Linked DNA regions of Myxococcus guangdongensis. The protein of the gene in region 1 interacts with the protein of each later gene in a pairwise test. Links are inferred from orthologs where the notes say so. Each region holds a gene or a part of one and is shown on either strand. Other genes may lie near its edges.

Region 1 (10,606 bases):
GCGGCGGCGGTGAGGGACTGGGACAGCAGCGCCGCGGCGGCCGGGGCGGTGTGGTGGGTGGCCCGGGCCTGACGGGACAGCTGCGTGGTGAGGGCCAGCACCACGCGGACATCGGACTTCTTCAGCAATCCACTGACGAGCTCATCGGACATGACAGGGCGAGTAGCGTGCCCGAGCCCGGCGTGCCCGCCAACGTCAGAAGGCGGACGCCCCGTCGCATGCCGGCCCGGCAGCAGGCCCGCCCGGGGTGACGCATAAGTCCAGGCTTATGCCTCCATGCGCGAAGGCTGGGATGCGCAGGTGCGGAAGAAATCCAGCGTCGTGGCCGGAACGGCTATAAACCGCCGACCGACAGTCAGTCACCTGACCTTGAGCTGGGGCGCGGCCACCTGCCCGCGCGCCATCGCTGGAGAACCGATGAGCACCCAGGCCGCCACCGCCGACGCCGTTGCAACGAAGACTCCGCTCCTCAAGTCCCGCCTGGGCTCGTTCCTCGCGGTGGTGCCCCTGAGCTTCTGGGTCGTCAACCACCTGTGGAACAACCTGGCCGCCTTCAGTGGCGGCGCGGCGTGGCAGAGCGCCGTCACCACGTACTCCAACCCGTACGCCCAGGGCCTCACCTTCATCATCGTGCTGCTGCCGCTCCTGTTCCACACGGGGTGGGGCCTGGTGCGGCTCTTCAGCTTCCGGCCCAACAACAACCGGTACAACAACTACGGCAACTTCAAGTACCTGCTCCAGCGCGTCAGCGCCCTGGGCGTGCTCGCCTTCCTGGGCGCCCACATCTGGCTGGCGTTCCTGCGCCCGCGCCTGACGCTGGGTCACCCGGAGCTGTTCGAGGACATCGCCCGGGAGATGCACTTCCACGGCCCCACGCTCGTCGTCTACCTGCTGGGCACGCTGGGCACCGCGTACCACCTGGCCAACGGCCTGCAGGGCTTCGCCATGGGCTGGGGTCTGCTCGGCTCCGAGCGCGCCATGCGCCGCTTCGAGCCGGTCTCCATCATCATCTTCCTGCTGCTGACGGCGATGAGCTGGAGCGCCATCTACGCGCTGTACCAGGCGGGCGCGGCCTTCGGGCCCGCGGGCCACTAGGCCCCTTGCGTCACCGGGCACTCCGCGAGGGGTGCCCGTCGCTCGAAGCGCCCACCTTCTGAAAAGCACACCGGCCGCCCCCGAGTCCTTCCGGGGAGCGGCCGGTTCGCTTCTGGGGTGTCCGACCGGAGCGGCCGGAGGCCAGAGACGGGCTCAGAACGGGATGTCGTCCTCGTTGTTGCCGCCGCTGCTGCCACCGCCCATGCCGTCATCCATCGGAGGCGGCTGGCCGTAGTCGTTGTTGTCGCCGCCGCGCGGCTGCGAGCCGAAGTTCCGGCGCCCGCCACCACCACCGCCGCCACTGCCCATGTTGTCCCCGGCGTCACGGCCGCCCAGGAACGTCACCGCGTTGGCCACGACCTCGGTCGTGTAGTTCTTGCGGTTCTCCTTGTCGGTCCACTCACGCGTCTGGAGGCGGCCCTCGACGTAGCACTGCCGCCCCTTCTTCAGGTACTCGCCGCAGAGCTCCGCGAGCTTTCCCCAGACGACGATGCGGTGCCACTCGGTCCGCTCCTGCTTCTGGCCGTTCTTGTCGGTCCAGCTCTCGCTGGTCGCGATGCGGAAGTTCGCGACCGCCTGACCGCCCGGGGTGAACCGCACTTCGGGGTCCGCACCCAGGTTGCCGATGAGGATGACCTTGTTCACGCCTCCTGCCATGACTGCTCCCTCTTCCTTTTCGTCGAGTTCCCCCCCACCACGGGGGGGAAATAGGCCCGCCGGGCGTCAGCCCTGGCAGGTTGCCTTCCACGTATAGCAGTGCGCCCTGACATTTCCAGAAGGCGGACCGCGGCACGGGGTCCGCCCGGGCGACAGCGCACCAGACGAGCAGGCAGGACCTGACGGGTACGGGACGGGCCCACCTGGGCGTGAACCCGAGGGCTCAGCGCACGGGACGGCACTCGAGGCGAACCAGGACGGAGGTGCGTCCCCGAGCGTCGCGCGGCGGAGCCAGCCCTGAAGCACGGCCGGGGCCCCCGCACAGCGCTGTAGCTCGGCGATGCGAGGCGCGGGGCCCAAGGCCCGACAGCACGTGAAGCCCACACGTCCGGGGGCTTCGAGGCACGGGATGGGCGGTACGAAATCACCGCCCGGGTGCGGCTCGGCGATGCGAGCCCCAGCCAACACCCGGAGGCCACGCGCCCAGGCACCTTCCGGTCCGACGAGACGCGGAAGATGGGCGCGCGCGTGGCGCGACGCTCGCTACCCGCCCGGATGCGTCTCGGCGGTGCGGGCCTCGGGGGCGCTGCCCTGGGGCTTGGAGGACGCCGGAGGCGGCGTTCCCGCCGGAGCCACCACCTGCACCGGCGCGCCTTCCACCGGGCGGGCCTTGGCCTCCGCCACCTTCTGCGACAGCGCCGAGTCCAGGCCCTTGGCGAAGGTCGCCACCTGGGGATCCGCCGCGCCCACCAGCTTGCGCAGCGACTTCCAGAACGGATGGTCCGCCTGCCCCGTCTGCACCAGCGCCCGGGCCAGCAACGTCGTGGACGCCTCGCGGTCCGAGGCCGACGCCGCGCGCAGCGCCACCACCAGCTCCTCCGGCGCCGTGCGAGCCACCTCGCCCAGGGCCACGGACATCTCGCCCTGCGCCGTGGCATCCACACCCGTGGCGCCCGCGAGCTCCAGCACCCGCGCCAGCGCCTCTGTGTTCCCGCCCGCCGCCAGCTCCACCATGCTCGTGACGCCCGGCACCTCCACCGCCAGCACCCGCGCCACCTCCCTCAGCCGGCCGTACACGTCGCTGCCCGCCGAGTAGCTGTCGAGCAGCGTGCGCGCGCCCAGGTAGTCGTGCGGGTTGGACTGGTACAGGCCCTCCGCCAGCACCGCGCGCACCGCCGGGTCCCGCTCACTGCGCCACGCCGTGCGCAGGAAGCCCAGGTTGCGTGGATCTCTCTGACGGCCCAGCTCCAGGTACGTCTTCACGCGCGAGGCCACATCTCCAATCGCGCCCGCCGCCTTGCCACCGTCCGCCAGCGACGCCACCGCGCTCGAGGGCCCCAGGCTGGAGCCCGTGGCCGCCACCGCCGCGCCCAGCGCGTCCAGCCCCGCGACGATGGGACCCGCGCGGCCCGCGAAGTCGTTCACCATCATCGAGAACGAGAAGCGCTCACCGCCCGCGCTCGTCACGTAGCCGCTCAGCGCGGACACACCCTCGAGCGTGCCCGTCTTCGCGCGCAGCCGGCCCACCGCGTCGCTGCCCTCGAAGCGGTACTTGAGCGTGCCGTCCTTGCCCGCGATGGGCACCGAGGACAGGTACTCCGGCGCGAACGGGAAGCGCTCGTACATGTAACGCAGGAGCTTGTTGAGCTGCGTGGCCGAGAAGCGGTTCGCGTCGTTCAACCCGCTGCCGTTCTTCATCACGTACGTGCCGCGCTGGATGCCCACGTCGCGCTCCAGGAACTGCTCCACCACCTCCACGCCCTTGGTGAAGGTGCCCGGCTGGCCACGCCCCTCGGCGCCCATCGTCTTGAGCAGCTGCTCCGCGACGAAGTTGCTGGAGAGCTTGTTGAGCCGCTTGAGCAGCACGTCGAACGTGTCCGACTGCGCCACGTACACCGCCCGAGCGCGCGACGGCGTCTGCCCCGCCCGCACCTTGCCCTTCACCTTCATGCCGCGCGTGTTGAGCAGCTGCTTGAGCGTCTGCCCGAAGTACATGGGCGGGTTGTCGATCTTCTTCCAGACGCTCACCGCGCCGCCGCGCTCGGGCGGCACCTGCCCGCGCACGACAATCTTCTGCTGCGGGCCCACCGGGTCCGACGTCACCGACACCCGCCGCGCCCGCCGCGCTCCCGTGGAGAGCTGGTTGTCGACGATGAAGTAGTCGCTGGGCGGCTCCATCTCCACCACGCCCTTGGCGCCCGCGCTCGCGCCGGGCCGCAGGTAGATGGCCGCCGCGTTCCAGTTGAGGCTCAGCGCGCCCGTGGGCGCCATGTACGCCCGGTCCGAGTCCTCCTGGTCATACCCGGGCGGCGTGCGCTCGGCGTCGAACCACGAGTCGTCCACGACGATTTCGCCCACCTCGCGCACGCCCGCGTGCCACAGCTCCGACACCATGCCCCACAGCCGCTCGGTGGTGACGGACGGGTCGCCCTTGCCGCGCACGTAGAGCGTCTTCACCTTGCCGTCCGCGCCCAGTTCCGGGTCCACGAGGAACTCCGTCTCGTAGCGGAACTCCGGCCCGAGCGTCGCCAGCGCCGCCGCGGACGTCACCAGCTTCACGTTGGACGCGGGGTTGAGCAGCTCGTCCGCGTTGTGGGTGAACACCACCGCGCCGTCATCCAGGCTCTGCATGTGCACGCCCACCCGGCTCACCTTGAGCGGGGCGCGCTGCAACACCTCGAGCAGGGCCGCGCGCAGCGCCTCGCGGTCCGCGCGCTTCTCGGCGGAGGGCGGCGCCGCCAGGGCACCAGGGGGAAGCAGCAGGGAAACGATGGCCGTCGCGGCCAAGAGGTGTCTGGCTCGAAGAACCTGCACGCACGCTCCGGGGAAGTCGGCGGCCATTATGGTGAATCGCGTGAAACCACGGCAAGAGAGAGGGGGTGCGGGAGTCCACGGTTGGGCGCTCGCTCTCCCGCCAAGAACAAATTGGCCGCCCTGGCATGTGGACTTCTTTTCATAATCCAAGGGCGCAAGATGCCACGCGCCCCTGACAGTCGGCGGCGGACAATCGCCCCTGGGAGGAAAGTTCGATGCGTGCGGTGGTGCAGCGGGTGCTGGAAGCGTCGGTGACGGTGGACGGACAGAAGGTGAGTGACATCGGCCCGGGGCTGCTCGTGCTGCTGGGCGTGGGCAAGGGCGACACCGAGGCGGACGTGGCGTGGATGGTGGAGAAGCTCGCCACGCTGCGCATCTTCGAGGACACGGCCGGCAAGATGAACCTGTCGCTGGAGGACACCTCGCGGCAGCTCATCGTCGTCAGCCAGTTCACGCTCTACGGCGACGCGCGCAAGGGCCGGCGCCCCAGCTTCATCGACGCCATGGAGCCCACCGTGGCCAAGGCCCTGTACGAGAAGGCCTGCGAGGGGCTGCGCCTGCGCGGCCTGTCCGTGGGCACCGGCATCTTCGCCGCGGACATGAAGGTGGCGCTCGTCAATGACGGGCCCGTCACGCTCCTGTTGGAGAGCCCCGGGACCACCGCCGCCGCGCCCAAGCCCTAGATGCGAGAGGTGGTGCCCTTGGTGACGAGCGCGGCGAGGCCCTGCTTCGCCAGCGCCGCCTGACGGATGTGGCCGGTGAGCGCGCCCAGCTCTCGAATCCAGTTCGCCGCGCGCGGCCCCAGCCCGGAGAAGGCCACCGTCAGCGGCGGCGGCTGAGCTTGCTTGCCCAGCCAGTAGGCGAGCACCTCGTCACGCTCCGGCAACGACGGCAGCTTCATGCGCTCCTGCTCGCGCGTCAGCAGCCGCTCCAGCTTGCGCGGCAGGTTCACCTGCCAGTGCGCCACCGCGCGCGCCGGGCGCCAGGCCCAGTCCGCGAAGGCGAAGCGCTCATGGGGGAAGTACTCCCCCCGGCCCTGGGTGACGAAGACGCGGTCCGGGGGGAACTCCGGGAAGGGGTCCCACTGCCCCGCCAGCAGCGAGGCCAGCCCCACGTCCGCCAGCGGACGCAGGCGGAAGCCGTCGCGCACCTCTCGGGACGTCCGGTTGTCCCAGTAGGGGTAGTGGCCCTCCTCCAGCATCAGCGACAGGTGCAGCGCCTCGTCCCAGGCGTCCGCGTACCCCGAGTGGCGGGCGTCCACCTCCCAGCCCATGGGGCCCGTCTTCCAGGGCTGGAACGCGAGCCGGTCCACCAGGTCCGCCCAGGGGTCCGCGTCCACCGAGCCCAGGCCACCGGGCACCGACGTCGCCAGCATGCGCTCGCACAGCATGCGCGACTGGCCGTCCCCCAGCTGCTCCATCAGTGACTCCAGGGCCCCGCTGGCGTCGCCCATGGCGCGAGTGAGGAACGGGAGCACCTGCTCATGGAAGAACGCGTCGTTGATGGGCCGCAGCACCACGTCCATGGTGTCCCCCCGGGCCCGGCGCTCAGGGCCGGGCGTCTTCCTGGATGATGAGCGCGTGGATGTCCGCGGCCGTGGGCGCCTCGAGGATGGCGGCCCGGAAGCGGGGGTTCTTGAAGAGCCGGGAGATGCGGGCCAGGGCCTTCAGGTGCACGCCGGCGCTGTTCTCCGGGGCCACCAGGGCGAAGAACAGGTGGGTGGGCTTGCCGTCGATGGCCTCGAAGTCCACGCCCGCGCGGGACACACCGAAGGCCGCCTGCAGCTGCGTCATGCCCGGCAGCTTGCCGTGGGGGATGGCCACCCCCTCGCCGATGCCGGTGCTGCCCAGCTTCTCGCGCTCTCGCAGCACCTCCACCAGCCGCTCCTCCAGGAGCGGGGGGTGGGCCTGGGCCAACGTGGCGCTCAGCTCGCGCAACACCTCCTGCTTCGTCCGCGACTGCATGTCCGCGATGACGGCTTGGGGGCTGAGGAACTCGGCGATTCTCACTGACGCTCCCGCGCTGGCGCTCCTGAGATGGCGGCAATTACTCCTCACCCTCGATTCGCGCAAGGGTCGCCTGTCGTCCCGGCGCCACACCCGCTCACTGCGCGTCAAGGACCGGGACCCTGGGCCGCCCCCATGTCTCCCCGCCCTCCCGTCCCCAGGGGACGATATGCCCATCCCCAGCGTCCGTTTCCGCCAGTGAACCACGACAGCAAAAGAAAAGGGGAGCGACCGCCATGAAGCGAACGCTGTGCTCGAGCCTTGTCCTCTCGCTGCTGGCCACCGGCTGCGCCACCACCGGTGTCCAGGGCCTGGCGTTGGGAGACGCCGCCGAGGAGTCCCTGCTCCTGCAGGGAGACGCCATCACCGGCCCCACCTCCACGCTGAGCATCTCCGGCAACAGCCTGCGCGGCCGCTACCGCCTGCACCCGGTGGCGCTCCAGTGGGACTACCAGCTGCTCACGGGCTCGGTGGCCCAGCAGGGCGCGCGGCTGGAGCTGGCCGAGGGAGACGACACCCGCGTCTGGGGCACCTTCGGTGGCCAGCTGGTGGACCTCACCGAGGACGGCACGTGGCTGCACGGCCGGGTGGGCCCCTGCGCCTATCTGCTGAAGCGGGAGGCGGAGACGCTCTCGGGCGTGCGCGAGTGCGGGGGAGCGCGCGAGTCGGACATCGTCGTGGCCTTCCCCTCGGCCATCCACTCGCGCCCGCTGGGTGAGCGGGCCGCGCTGATGACGCTGGCGCTCGTCAACGTCCGGGCCCCCGTCGTCACCACGCCCGTGGCGGTCTCCACCGGTGTGCTCACCGACCTGCGCAACGCGCAGGGGAGCTCCAGTTGCAAGAAGGGCTACTGACGGCCCCTCCCAGCCAGGGCCGAGGCGCGCTCCATCTCCCGGGGGAGAGGTGGGGCGCGTCGTTTTTTCCGGGCGTCCCGCGATATGCGCGTCAAAGCCCGGGCGTTCTTCGCGGCGGATGCACCCACCACCCTCCTCGGGTGGTGGGGGGGACACTCCAAGGCAGTGGCCGACCGCGAGCCTTGGAAGAAGCATCCATGAAGGGGCGGCAACGCTCCCGTCACCATCAGGATGGGAGCGTCCGCGCTCCGACTCCTCGAGAGGGGTGGCGGAGCGCGGGTTCTTCCTTCAGGCCCTCACGTCAGGTGCCGGCGGCGGCGGCCAGCGCGGGCGGTTCGTGGGGCTCGATGAGGCCGTACTGGCCATCCTTGCGCCGGTAGACGATGCCCAGCGCGTCCGACTCCACGTTGTGGAACACGTAGAAGTCGTTGTTCATCAGGTTCATCTGCATCACCGCCTCGTCCACCGACAGCGGCTTGACGGTGAGCTGGGTGGAGCTCACCACGCGCGTCGCGACGGCCACGGGCGTCGCGGGCGGGGCGACGGTGAGCTTGGGCGAGGGCGTTTCCACCGCCAGCTCCTCCACATCCGGAACCTCGAAGACGGCGTGCCGCACCCTCATCTGGTTCAACAGGTCCTGTCGGTGGTGGACGCGCTCCTTGCCGTGATGGTTCTTGAGCTTGTCGCGGTAGCGACGCAACTGGCGTTCGATCTTGTCCATCGCCAGGTCGATGGACGCGTACATGTCCTCGCTCTTCTCCCGCCCGCGCAGCACCCAGGCGCCGGAGTGGACGGTGATGTCAGCGTGATGGATGCGACCGGCTTCCAACGACAAAACGACGTGTGCCTCTCCTGCTCTGTCCAACAGCTTGTTCACCCGCTCGACCTTCTCGCGTGCGTACTCCTTGAGGGAATCCGACGCCCCGAACTGACGGAAGGTGATGTTGAACTGCATGCGTGGCTGCCTCCTAGGGTGAGGGGAGCTGCGTGACAGATCAGAAACGTTCTGACCTCGGGAAAGCAACCCATCCCCCCGGGTTGACTCTTCCCGAGCGCACCTGCCGTCCGGGGCCTGACAACACGCCGTTGCTGGTGCTCGGACCTGCGGGGCATCAGACTCTTCAACCCCTCGGAATCAGGCGATGCGCCGCGGCACGGACAGCAGCGCACCGGGTAGCTCGCGACACGGGCTCAGGCGAGCAGCCTTCCTCCCGTGACACCCAATCTCTCCGCGTTCACGAAGCGTGATTCATCCGAGGCGAGGAACACGTAGGACGGCGCCAGCTCCGCCGGCTGCGCGGGGCGGCCCATGGGCGAGTCCTCGCCGAACGTCGACACCTGCTTGCCGTCGAAGGACTGGGGCGTCAGCGGCGTCCACACAGGGCCGGGCGCCACGGCGTTGACCCGAATGCCGCGCTCGATGAGGTGCTGCGCCAGGCCCTGGGTGCAGGTGACGATGGCGCCCTTCGTGGTGGCGTAGTCGAGCGCGGCGGCGTGGGCTGATACGCCTGGAGGGAGGCCGTGTTGATGATGGTGCCGCCGGCCTTCATGTGTGGCAGCGCGCAGCGCACCAGGTGGAACATCGCGAGGATGTTGACGCGGAACGTGCGCTCCAGCCGCTCGGGGTCCAGCTCCTCGAACGTCTCAAGGCCGCGTTGTTGACGAGCGCGTCGATGCGACCGAAGCGCCGCACCATCTGCTCCACCAGCTCGCGGCACGTCGCCTCCACCGCCAGGTCCCCGGGCGACAGCAGCGCCGAGCGCCCCGCGTCCTCCACCACGTGCTGCACCTGACGGGCGTCGTCCCCCTCGCTGAGGAAGGAGACGGCCACGTCCGCGCCCTCGCGCGCGAAGGCCAGGCACACCGCGCGGCCGATGCCGCTGTCGCCGCCGGTGACGAGCGCCACCCGGTCCTTCAGCCGCCCCAGTCCCTTGCTTGTAGGACTGCTCGCCATGGTCCGGCTCCGGCGACATCCGCCCCTCCTTGCCCGGATGAAGCTGCGTCTGCTCGGGGAAGGGAGGCTTGGGGCCCGCCTCACGCGGGTCGGGGTTCTTCTGGGCCCTGGCTGCGCTCCGTTCAGGGGAAAGAGGGTCCCTGCACGGTGGCGTCCGAGCCTGGCCGCGACAACCGGGCGAAGCGGGCTCACGCGCCCGCCCCGGAAGGATGCGAGCGGAAGGCTACTGCACCGCGACGACCTGCTCCTTGGAGTGGAAGTAGGTGCCCGAACAGCTCACCACGCCCGAGCACTCCAGCACCTCGCCGCGGACCTGGCCTCTCACGGTGAGCAGGTACGTGGCGGCGCCCAGGTTGGGCGGCACGGTGAAGGTGACGCGGCCGCCGTCGCGCGTGGTGGTGAGCGTCGCGGTGACGGCGCCGCCCTCGGCCAGGAGCGTGGCGCCAGCGGACTCGAGCGACTCGCTCGACGGCATCCACTGGTACGAATAGGTCTGGCCCCGGAGCAGCCGCTGCACCTCTGACAGGCCATCGAAGGAGCGCTTGGCCTGGGCCTCCTTCATCACGAGGGTGATGGTGGTGCCGGAGCCGTCCTGGAAGACGACGCGCGCGTTGGTGGGCGACAGCGCGGCCCACGCATCCGGGTCGTAGTCGAGGAAGGCGCGCGTGGGCAGGCACACGTCACGGCCCGCGGTGTCATCCACCCCGCCCCGCTCCACCTGCATCGGCTCGCCGTTGAACGTCGCCGTGACACCCTCGGTCAACCGCGTGCAGACGTCGCCGCCCGCCTGCGAGAAGGTGACGGTGACGCGGTGCGAGCCCGCGGCCTGCTCGAGTTCGAACAGGTCCACGTCCGCGTGCGTGTACAGGAGCGTGCGGCCGGACAGCCCCGCCAGGTCCACGTCCTGCTCCTTCAGCGAGGAGCCACAGCCTGCCGCGAGGAGCCCGAGCGCGGCCAGGACACCCGACACCACGCCACCACGGAAACGAGAGGAAGAGTGCATACGGGCCGCACCTATACCGCCCGCGCCCGCCCGACGGGAGCACAACGGCACGGGGGCGTTGCCTTTCCCACCCCGCCCATGGCCCGCCTGCTCGCTAGGCCTCCTTCTGGAGCATCCCCGAGAGCCGCGCCTTCACCTCCGGCCACTCGGTGTCGATGACGGAGTAGTAGGCGCTGTCGCGCACCACCCCACCCCGCACCAGGACGTGGTTGCGGAGGATGCC
Region 2 (10,814 bases), 450 kb from region 1 along the record:
GCGCTGCTTCTCTTCGGCCTTCGCGCGTGCCTCGAGGTCCTTGCGCTGTTTCTCCTCGGCCTTGCGCTGCTTCGCTTCGGACTCGGCTCGGGCTTCCGCCTCTTCGCGGAGCTTCGCTTCGGACTCCGCGCGTGCGGCGGCTTCCTCGCGCTGCTTCTCCTCGAACTCCGCTCGCGCCTCGGATTCCTCGCGCGCCTTGGCTTCCGCCTCGGCTCTCGCTTCGGCTTCTTCGCGAAGCTTCGTCTCGGCCTCGGCTCTCGCTTCGGCTTCTTCGCGAAGCTTCGTCTCGGCCTCGACCTTTGCTTCGGCTTCTTCGCGAAGCTTCGTCTCGGCCTCTGCCTTCGCTTCGGCCTCCTCGCGCCGCTGCTCCTCGGCCTCGGCTCTTGCTTCAGCCTCGGCGCGAGCTTGCTCCTCGGCTTCGGCTCGGGCTTCCGCCTCCTCGCGCGCCTTGGCTTCCGCCTGGACCTGGGCCTGGGCCTCTTCTCTTGCCTGGGCTTCCTGCGCGAAGCGCTCTCGGGCTTCGGACGAGGCCTGGGTCTCCAGTTGGGTGAGCGCCTGGACCTCGGACCTCGCGCGGGCCTCGGCCTCCTCGCGTGCCTTGGCTTCCGCCTCCGCGCGTTCCTCGGCTTCGCTCCTCGCCCGTGACTCCAGCTCCGCCTGTGCTTCCGCTTCCGCGCGAGCTCGCGACTCCGCCCTCGCTCGTGAATCCGCTTCGAGCCGGGCCGCGTCCGCGGCCTCTGCTCGGGCCTCGGTCTCCGCTCTGGCCAGCGCCTCCGCGCCCGCCCTCGCCTCCGCTTCGACGAGCGCCACTTCCGCGGACTTCACCCGTGCTTCGAGCGCTTGTCTCGCGCGGACCTCCGCCTCGGCTCGCGCCTCCGCGTCGACCCGACCCGCGGCCTCGTCCTCGAGGCGGAGCTCGACCTCCTTCAACGCCTGCGCCGACGCGGCCTCTCGCGTTTCAGACTCCGCGAGCTTCGTCTCCAGTTCCACGAGCCGGGCCTGCGCCTCCGCTCGGGCGAGCGACTCACGGTCGGCACGCTCCTGCGCATCATCCCGGGCGATGAACGCCTCGCGGCCCTCCGCCTCCGCGCGCGTCAGGGCCTCCGCCGACAGCTTCGCCTGCTCGCGCGCCTCCGACGTCGAGCTGTCCAACAGCCCGCGCAGCTCGATGAAGTCCTGCTCTCGCGACTCGATGCGCCCGAGCGTCGCCTTCGCTGCCTCGTCCACGGAGGCTCGAGCACGTGCCTCGGTTTCCGCGAGCGCCTCCGCCTCCACCAGGCGCGCCTGGAGCTTCGCGAGCTCCGTGCGCAGGGCCTCGGCCTCCGAGCCGCTGCGTACGCCCTGCTCGGACTCTCGCTGGCGAGCCATCTCCAGCTCGGCCTCGAGCTCCCGCCGCGCACGCTCCTCCCTCGCGAGCGCCGTCGCGTTCTCGTCTTCTCTTGCTCGGGCTTCCTGGAACTGCTGGTCCACCTCCGCCAGCAGCGTCGCGTCGCGGGAGTGCTCTTCCTCGAGGACCTCGAGCCGCGCCTGGAGCGCCTGGAGCTGCTCCGTCTGCCGGTCTCGCGCGGTCTCCGCCTCCACGCGCAGCGCGGCTTCGCGGTCCAGGATGGTGCGCAGGGACTCGCTCAGCTCGCGGGCCTCCTGGACCTGTCGCTCGGTCTCCTGGCGAAGCGCGCTCTCCTCATCCAACGCCGCCTTCAGCGTGTGGACCCGCTCATGCGCCTCCTCCAACTGGCGCTCGAACTCCTCCCAGCGCGCGCGCATCGTCGGGTCGTCCACCGCGCCCATCGACACCGCTTCCGGGGTCTGCTCCGGCTCCGCTCCGACGGAAGGTTCGCTCGGCGCGGTCTCGTCGAGCAGGGCAGCTCGCGCGGTCGCATCCGGTGACTCCGTGTCGGCGTCGAACCATCCTTCGCTCGCGGAGGGCTGCGCCGAAGCCGGCAGCTCGGGCTCCGCGTCGAACCAACCGGAGGACGCATCGGGTGACTCCACGGCTCGGGCGTCCGAATCCGCTTCTGGCACGGTGGGGTCAGAGGACTCGACCGTGTCTGCCCAGCCCGCGGCGACGTCCGCCATCGAGGTGTCGGCGCTGGCTCCCGCGGCACCCCAACCCGCCGGTACTCCGGATGCCGGGGCATCCGCCCTGGCACTGGTCCAATCCTCGTCATCGCCCAGCACGGAGGACGGATTCGTGGACTCGCCTGACTCCGGTGCATCACCGGGGGACTCCGAGTGCTCATCGCTCCCAGCGACTTCCGGGGTGCTCGCTCCGGCGTCGGGCGCGGAGGCCACGAGGTCGCTGTTGCTCGCTGCCGTGGCATCTGGAGGCGACTGCTTCTCGTCGTTCTCGGCGTCAAACCAGTCCTCGCCCACCTGACGGCTGGAGGACTCGGGGGCCGTGCTCGTGGAGTCTTCGTCCTCTGCTCGAGTCTTGGCCTGGAGGTCCGCCTCCAACACATCCCAGGGAGAGGCGGGCAAGCGCTCTTCTTCGCCCAGCTCGTCGGGGGAGGACTCGGTTGAAGGCGCTTCCACGCTAGCGTCGACGTGCGCGGGCAGGGTCGGTTCATCCGACGTCGTGAAGCCCTTCGCGGCGTTCTCGACCTCGGGGTCGGGAGGCAATTCGGTCCAGGCCGACGCGTCGACTGGCTCGGGGACACGTTGCTCGGCGTCGCGCATCGCGGCCAGCTCCGCCTCGGCCGCCGAGAGCGCATCGCCTTGCGGCGCGGGAGCATCGACGTCGAAGAAGCCCTCTTCACCGAGCTGCGGCGATTGGGCCGCGAGCGGAGTGGCGGTAGTGGCGAGAGGCTCCTCCGTCCAGGCGAGCTTGCCCACCGGCAACGGGGATTCGTCACCACCCGAGGACTCAGCGGACCACTCCGTGGATACGGCTCCCGTGTCTGGAACGCTCACGCCATACAGCACGGTTGCGGGACCACCTGCGGCGTCGCTCGTGTTCCCGGCGTCCGGTGCGGGGTCCGCGAATCCTCCCGAGAACGTGTCGCCCGCCGCTCCTGGCAACGTCGCGTCGGAGCCCGGAGACACGCCGTATGCCGTGTCAGCCTCCTCCGAGGACGTCGCATCCGTGCCATAGGCGTGTTGCCCGTCATCCACTTGCGCGTCAGCGGAGGGCGTCGTGGCTTCCGTGAAGGTGGTATCCGCGGACTGGTGCGACGTGGCATCGAACGCACCTTGGTCGGTGGGTTCGCTCGTCCACTCGTCACCGATGGACGCGTCGTCAGTGTCTTCGCCCAGGAGGTCACCACGCTCGTCGGTGGTAGCTCCCGTCCAGGGTGCGGCGCCGTACACGCTGGTATCCCTGCCAACACGAGCCACGTGCGCGGTCGGGTCGGCCGGTGGTGTCCCCCATGCATCGGTGCCGTAGGCGTCCGACGCCGCGCCGTGCTCGGGGGCGACGCCTGTCCAATCATTGCCGTCGTTCGTGCTCGCGGATTCCTGGCCCGGTGCGGTCCCGTGTTCCGGGGCACCACCCATCAACGCATCGCCACCGTAGGCGTCCGCTTCCGAAGGCGCGCCCTGTTCCGCCGCGTCGTCGAACCAGGACTGCTGCGGACCGTGGGCGGACTCCAGATTCGCTGCCGGGACCGATTCCTGCTCGGACCATGCGGCGTTGCCGGGCTCACTTCCCGGCACCTGCTCGTTGCTGCCGTCCGACCATGCGGCGTTGCTGTGCTCACCCGCTGCGTCGACACCCGCCTCGTTGCCACCGTCCGACCATGCGGCGTGGCCCTGCTCGCCCGTCGCTTCGGTACCCGGCTCGTTACCGCTGTCCGACCATGTGGCGGCGTGCTGCTCACCCGACGCGCCGATGCCCGGCGCATTGCTGCCGTCCGACCAGGTGGAGTCGTGCTGCTCGTCCGTCGCACCGACGCCTGGCGCGTTGCTGCCATCCGACCAGGTGGCGTCGTGCTGCTCGCCCGTCGCACCAGAGCCTGGCTCAGTGCTGCCTTCTGACCATGCAGCTTCGGTGTGTTCACCGGCCGCGCCAATGCCAGGGGCATTGCTGCCTTCCGACCATGCAGCTTCGGGGTGTTCACCTGCCCCGTCGGCGCCCGGCTCGTTGCCACCGTCCGACCATGCGGCGTTGCTGTGCTCGCCTGCCGCGTCGACACCCAACTCGTTGCCACCGTCCGACCATGCGGCGTTGCTGTGCTCGCCCGCCGCGCCGACACCCGACTCGTTGCCACCGTCCGACCACGCGGCGTCGCTGTGTTCACCCGTCGCGCCGCCGCCTTGCTCAGCCCAAGGGTCGTCCGTCGCTTCGCGCCCCTCGTCCGCCCCCGCGGCATGACCCGCCCCCGGCTCGCCGCCACCATCCGACCACGCAGCGCCGCCGTGCCCGCCCTCCGTTCCCTGCTCCGCCCATGCGGCGTTGCCGTCCCCGTCCGTCGTCTCCGGAGCCTCGCCCTCCCACGCGCGTGCATCCGCATCGAGCCCTCCCGGGCCCGCGGACTCACCCTCTCCTCGGAACACCTCATCCGCGGGCAGCGCGCTCTCGTCGAACGCTCCGTCCCCCGCGACCGCCGCGCCCCAGTCCTCGCCGCCTCCCGCCAACGCGATCTGCGCCGAGGCCAGCACCGCGGCCTCCTCCTCCTGCTGCACCTTCTCCAACGTCGACTGCACGTCGAGCGGCGCGCGCCGAGCCTGCTCCTCGTGCTCGCTTCGCTCCTCGCGCGTCATCGCCGCCAGCTCCCAGTCCGTCTGGTGCAGCGGCGCCAAATCCCCGAACAGCGCGTTCGCCAGCGTCGGATCCCCCCCCACCGAGGACCCAGGCGCCGTGGCGTGCCACGTCTCCGCGTCCTCCGCCCCCGTCGCCTCGGGCATGCCCGGCAGGCTCCGGTTCTCCAGGACATGCCACGCGTCCGCCGACGACGGCGCGCGGATGAGCGAGTCCACCAGCTCCACGAAGCTCGTCCCATCCAACGGCAGCGGCGCCACCGGCGCGCTGAACCCCGCGATGGGCTCGCCCAACAGCAGCACCCGGGCCACCTTGCCGTCCGGATGCTGGAGCAACTCCTCCAGCACCAGCCGCCCCCGGCCGCTCTCCACGCCCGGAGCCAGCACGATGAGCGCCGGCAGGTGATGCCCGTAGGCGATGAGCGCATCCGCGGCGGAGGTCGCGAGGATGACCTCGTGCCCCTCACGGGTGAGCAGACGCCGCACTGCGGCGATGGTGGCGATGTCGTCGTGGACGAGGAGGACCGGTGCGCCCATGGGGGGGCAACGAGTCTACAGCATGGCCCCCGGATCCACGTCGAGGACGACCTTCACCGCCGAAGGAACGTCGGCCAGGGCCGTCTCCACCCTGGCGAGCAGCGGGGCGAGCGCCACATGTGTCGGCCCCTTCAGGAGCAGCTGCCAGCGCGTCTTCCCCCGGATTTTGGCGATGGGCGCCACCGCCGGCCCCAACAACCGCACCCCCGCCGACGCCGGGGGCATGTTCCGGGATACGAGGTTCCCCAGGTGCCGGGCCACGCTGGCCACCTGCTCCGGGTGCTCCCCCTCCAGTCGAATCGAGGCCATGCGCGCGAAGGGCGGGTACGCCAACGCCTTGCGCCACTCCAACTCCTGCTGGGCGAACCCGTCGAAGTCGTGCGCCAGCACCCGCTTCACCGGCTCCGCGTCCGGGTTGTAGGTCTGCACCAGCACCCGCCCCGGGTCCTTGCCCCGCCCCGCCCGCCCCGCCACCTGGGTCAACAGGTGGAAGGTCCGCTCGGCGGCTCGGAAATCGGGAATCGCCAGGGAGGTGTCCGCCATGACGACACACACCAGCGTCACGCCCGGGAAGTCGTGCCCCTTGGCCACCATCTGCGTGCCCACCAGCACGTCCAGCTCCCGGCGGGCGAACGAGGCCAAAAGCTCCGTCAGCCGCTCCGCGCTGGTCGCCGAGTCCCGGTCCAACCGCGCCACCCGCGCGTTCGGGATGCGCTCGGCGACCTCCGCCTCCACCCGCTCCGTGCCGATGCCCAGCTTCAGGATGGGGCCCGTGCACTCCAGGCACCGCTCGGGCACGGGCATCGTCAGCCCGCAGTAGTGGCACACCACCCGGTTCTGCGAGCGATGGTGCGTCAGGCACACGTCGCACGAGGTGCACTTGAGCGACAGGCCGCACACCTCGCACAAGAGCACCGTGCTGTGGCCCCGGCGGTTCAGGAACAGGATGACCTGCTGGCCCTTCGCGAGCGTCTCCTCCATGGCCTGCAGCAGCGGCGGGCTCAGGATGGGCGCCTCCTCCGTCACGATGCCCTCGCGGGGGCGCTCCTGACGCAGGTCCACCAGCTCGATGGTGGGCATGGGCCGGTCATCGACCCGCCGCTTCAACTCGAGCAGCCGATAGCGCCCGCGCTTGACGTTCTCCAACGTCTCCAGCGCCGGCGTGGCCGAGCCCAGCACCACCACCGCGCTGGCCTGCTTGCCTCGCACGACGGCCAAATCGCGCGCCTGGTAGCGCAGGCTGTCGTCCTGCTTGAAGGACGGGTCGTGCTCCTCGTCCACGACGATGAGCCCCAGGTTCTCCACCGGGGCGAACACCGCCGAGCGCACACCCACGGCGATCTTCACCTCGCCCCGGCGCAGGGCCTGCCAGTGGAACAGCCGCTCGCGGTCCTTCAGCGCCGAGTGCAGCACCGCCACCTCCGCGCCGAACCGGCTGCGGAAGCGGCCCACCAGCTGCGGCGTCAGCGCGATTTCCGGCACGAGGATGAGGCTGCTCTTGCCCAGGGACAGCGCGTGCTCGGCCGCGCGCAGGTACACCTCCGTCTTGCCGCTGCCCGTCACGCCGTGCAGGAGGAAGGGCTGGAACGCGCCCGCGTCCAGGGCCAGGCGCAGCTGCTCACCGGCGACGGCCTGCTCGGGCGTGAGGCGGTCCGGGCGGCCTTGAATCAGCCCCTCCTTCACGCCCGCCTCCAGCTTCTTCTCCTCGATGCGCACCAGGCCCTTGGTGGCCAGGCTCTTGAGGTGCGCGCGCGCGCCAGGAATGGCGTGGCTCACCTCCTCCAGCGGGGCGCTGCCGCCCACGGCCAGGAGGTACGCGAGCGCGGCGGACTGGGCATGTGCGCGCGCGAGCGCCGCGGGCACCTCGTTGACGAGCGCCACCGCGAACTGCTGCACATCCGGCTGGGCCTCCTTGCCGTCCACGGGCTTGGACAACCCGGGAGGCAGCGCGCCGCGGATGACCTCGCCCAGCGGGTAGCGGTAGTGCTCGGCCGCGAAGCGCAAGAGCGCGATGAGGTCCTTGGGCAAGGACGGCGAGTCCTCCAGCACGCGCTGGATGGGCTTGAGCCGGACCTTCTCGCCCAGCGTCACGGTGGAGGGGCCCAGGTAGAAGCCGAGCGCGGTGCCTCGACCGAAGGGCACGAGCACGCGCTGCCCCGGGGCCAGGTTCCCCAGGAGGGCCTCCGGCACGGAGTAGGTGAATTCACCCCGGACGGGGCGGGCCACGGCGACGGAGGCCAGGACGGGAGGGTGCTCGCTCACTGCGAACGCCACTGTAGCGGCCTGTTCCGGTTGGGACAGTTCCCGGCGACGTCTCGCACCCAAGGTGCGCAGCGGGATGGAACCCCTGGTGGAGGATTCCTCCGCATCGTCCGCCGTCGGCTCGTCCCACAACGGTCGCTGTTCCATGGCGCTCCCTTCGACCCAACGCCCCTGCCCCGTCCGTCCTGCTACCGGGGTCCACAGTGCCAGGGCTGTCTGACATGGGCGTCCCGAGGGACGTGGGCCGTCCGGCGTCAGCGCGTGCCCGCCCACCACCCGTCCGGGCGTGCGAGCCGTCCGACTCCAGCCAGGAGACTTCAGCGCCGACCGAGCCGAGGCACCAGTCGCCGCAGTCCCTCCAGCGGCCGACGCAGATAGGCGCGCTGGGCCTGCACCACGACATGGACCTCGGTCCCGCGTCCCTCGCCGCTGATGATGTCGAGCCGCCCACCGACCTTCTCGGCGCGCTCGCGCATGCCGCGCAAGCCCCAGTGCCCGGCGCGGCCACCCCGCTCCAGCGTGGCCACGTCGATGCCTCGCCCATCGTCACGCACGCACAGCCGCAGCTCGGGGTGCTCGAACAGCAGGCTGACCTCGACCTCGCGCGCACGAGAGTGCACGAACGCGTTGCCGATGGCCTCGCGGCCGATGCGATAGAGCTCATCCGCGACGAGGGGCTCCAGCGTGCGCGCCTCGCCTCGCACCACCATGCGCAGCCGAGGTCCCTCCCGCTCGTCGAGCTCTCGCGCCAGGGACGTGAAGGCCTCGGCCAGGTCGTCCTTGCTCGCGGAGGTGTCGCGCAGGGAGCTCACCCGGTCTCTGCCCTCCGTCAGCACGGAGTCCGCGCGGTCCAACGCGGACTCGAGCCCGAGCCGCGCATCCCCGACCGGCAGGCTCGACGTCACCACGTGCACGTTGAGCACGAGCCCTTGGATGCCCTGCAACAGCGTGTCGTGCAGCTCCCGGGCGATTCGCTCGCGCTCTGCGTGGCGCTCCTCCAGACGCAATCGCAAGCGCTGCGTCACCCGCCACATCCGCAGCGCGTACAGGAGCCACAAGAGCCCCACCGCTCCGACGACACACAGCACGGCGAACGCGCGCGTCTGGAAGAAGGTCGGCGCGATGTCGAGCTCGAGCGACGCGCCCCGCTCGTTCCAGACGCCGTCCTCGTTGGCCGCCATCACCTGGAAGCGATAGTGGCCCGGCCCCAGGTTGGTGTACGTCGCCTCGCGGCGGGCGCCCGCGTCCTTCCATCCTTCGTCCACGCCTTCGAGCCGGTAGCGGAAGGTGACCCGCTCCGGCATCCCCAGGCTCAGCGCGGTGTAGGCGATGCGCAGCTCACGCGTGCGCGGTGGGAGCTCCAGTCGCGTGGTGCCCACGTAAGACGTCTCGCCGGAGGACACGGAGCGAATCATGACCGGCGGAGGCAAGGCGTTGCGCTCGATGCGGCTCGGGTCCATCCAGCCCAGGCCATTGACGGCGGCGAACCAGAGTCGTCCGTCTCCACCCTGCACCAGCGTGGGCAGCGGACGAATCTGCTGCGCGCCTCCGGGCATGCCGTCGTTCATGTCGAAGCGCTCGATGGGCATCATGAAGCCCGGCTCCGTCAGCCCGCGGCGAAGGTCCTCCGCGGCGATGCGCGCCCCACCCGCCTGGCCGTTGAGCCACAGCGCCCCGTCCTCCGTCTTCAACAAGCCGGTGATGCCCGTCAGCACTTCGGCGTGCGTCGCCTTCAGCATCTGGAAGCGCGCGCCGTCGAACGCGGCCAGCCCCAGCGCGCCGCCCACCAGCGTGGGCGCTCCGGGGAGGATGGCTGTCACGGTGCCGGTGCGCAGGCCCTGCTGCTCGGTGAAGGAGCGCACGTGCGCTCCCTCAAGGAATACCACCTGGTTGTTGTTGTATCCGAACCACAGGTGCCCCTCACCATCCAGCACCGCGCGCGCGGGCGGCAGGTCCGGCAGCGCGGCGAGGCCTCCCTTCGGCGTCCAGGTGTCCCCATCCAGGCGGTACACCGTCGAGGCGCGGAAGGACACCCACAGCCGGCCCTCCGCGTCGCGCACGATGGCCTGGATGCGCTGCCCCTGCTCCTGCTCGGGACGCGAGAGCGTCTCCACTCGGCTGTCCTCCGGGTCGAAGCGCCAGAAGCCCGACGAGCCGCCCAGCAGGAGTCGTCCATCCGAGTCCAGGAAGGTGGCGGTCATCTCGCCCTGGATGCCCGGAACGAGGAGGGGGGACGCGTCCAACCGCCACCAGACGTCGGAGGTGCCCACGCGCATCGCGGACCCCGACCACAGCCGGCCCCGACGGTCCGCCACGAGCGCGAAGTAGCTCGTCGTCTTGGGGAAGCGCAGGGTGGCGACGTCATTGCGCCGGAAGCGGTCCAACCCGAGCTGGGTGCCGACCCAGATGTTGCCCTCGCGGTCCAGGAACAGCGTCATGGCCGCGTCCGACGACAGCCCCTCGCGAGCGCCGAAGACGTCGGTCGCCTCGGTGCGCCGCAGGAAGCGCCCCTCCTCGAAGGGCTTCGTGCGCCGACAGATACCGCCTTGTGGGCACCCGACGAGCCAGCCGGAGCCATCCCTGTCGAAGACGGAGATCAACGCGTGGCTGCTCCACGCATCGGCGGGGACGTGGGCCAAGGGCTCCGGAAACCCAGGTCCTCGCAGGGGACTGGTGCCTTGCTCGTCGTACCGCAGGAGGGTCCCATCGTGGCCCAGGAACAAGGCCAGCACGGGAGGGCCGTCGGTCTCCACGCGCTCGAAGCGCTGGGCGTTCGGGCGCAGCACATACACACCGCTCGAGCCCACCAGCCACAACGCGCCACTGACGTCCTGGAGGCTGTCGGCCCATTCGTCCTCGGGCAGTCCCCAGCCAACGTCCACGTGCGACCAGACGCCTCCCTCGAAGACATGGAGCCCCAGGGGCGTGAGGGCCCAGGGACGCCCGTCACCATCCTCGTCGAAGGACTCCACCGGCTTGCCCTCGGGCAGCCCGCCCGGGTCGAAGTGGCGCACCTCACCGCTGGCCCTGAGGACACTCGCGCCGCCGAAGGAGTAGGCGACCCAGAGGTCTCCGTTGCGCATGGCCTGGAGCACGCCCACCGAGCGCGACGCGATGCTCTCGGGGGGCAGCAGGTCGCGGCGCTCGAAGTGGACGCCGTCGAAGCGATACAGCCCCGACGCCGTCCCCAACCACAACCAGCCATCGCGAGTCTGCGCCATGGCCCAGACTCCGGCGGGCGCGCCGTCCTTCTGGGTCCACGCCGTGTGATGGAAGTCCCGGAGCGTGGCGTTGCGAGGCGACTGGGCCCACGCTGATGA

The links.
Region 2: the proteins of LXT21_RS07065 (region 1) and priA interact in binary tests that used the Escherichia coli proteins (3 or more experiments, as listed by UniProt). The link is inferred for Myxococcus guangdongensis from one-to-one orthologs.

Annotation. Positions count from the first base shown.
Region 1 is NZ_JAJVKW010000002.1:538,391-548,996, forward strand. Bases 1-2,805 are described here. They hold LXT21_RS07065 (single-stranded DNA-binding protein), read right to left. Parts: upstream 1,753-2,805; coding sequence 1,249-1,752; downstream 1-1,248. Other genes in these bases: hslO (Hsp33 family molecular chaperone HslO), read right to left, coding at 1-152; LXT21_RS07060 (succinate dehydrogenase), read left to right, coding at 418-1,095; dacB (D-alanyl-D-alanine carboxypeptidase/D-alanyl-D-alanine endopeptidase), read right to left, coding at 2,296-2,805. In the rest of the region: more of dacB, read right to left, coding at 2,806-4,566; dtd (D-aminoacyl-tRNA deacylase), read left to right, coding at 4,782-5,249; LXT21_RS07080 (hypothetical protein), read right to left, coding at 5,246-6,091; LXT21_RS07085 (PTS sugar transporter subunit IIA), read right to left, coding at 6,114-6,575; LXT21_RS07090 (hypothetical protein), read left to right, coding at 6,809-7,426; hpf (ribosome hibernation-promoting factor, HPF/YfiA family), read right to left, coding at 7,728-8,381; LXT21_RS07105 (hypothetical protein), read right to left, coding at 9,604-10,383; LXT21_RS07110 (GNAT family N-acetyltransferase), read right to left, coding at 10,478-10,606. UniProt on the Escherichia coli protein: Plays an important role in DNA replication, recombination and repair. Binds to ssDNA and to an array of partner proteins to recruit them to their sites of action during DNA metabolism. Acts as a sliding platform that migrates on DNA via reptation.
Region 2 is NZ_JAJVKW010000002.1:84,095-94,908, forward strand. What follows is about bases 4,945-7,957. They hold priA (replication restart helicase PriA), read right to left. Parts: upstream 7,642-7,957; coding sequence 5,248-7,641; downstream 4,945-5,247. Other genes in these bases: LXT21_RS05280 (hypothetical protein), read right to left, coding at 4,945-5,232; LXT21_RS05290 (sensor histidine kinase), read right to left, coding at 7,812-7,957. Also shown: more of LXT21_RS05280, read right to left, coding at 1-4,944; more of LXT21_RS05290, read right to left, coding at 7,958-10,814.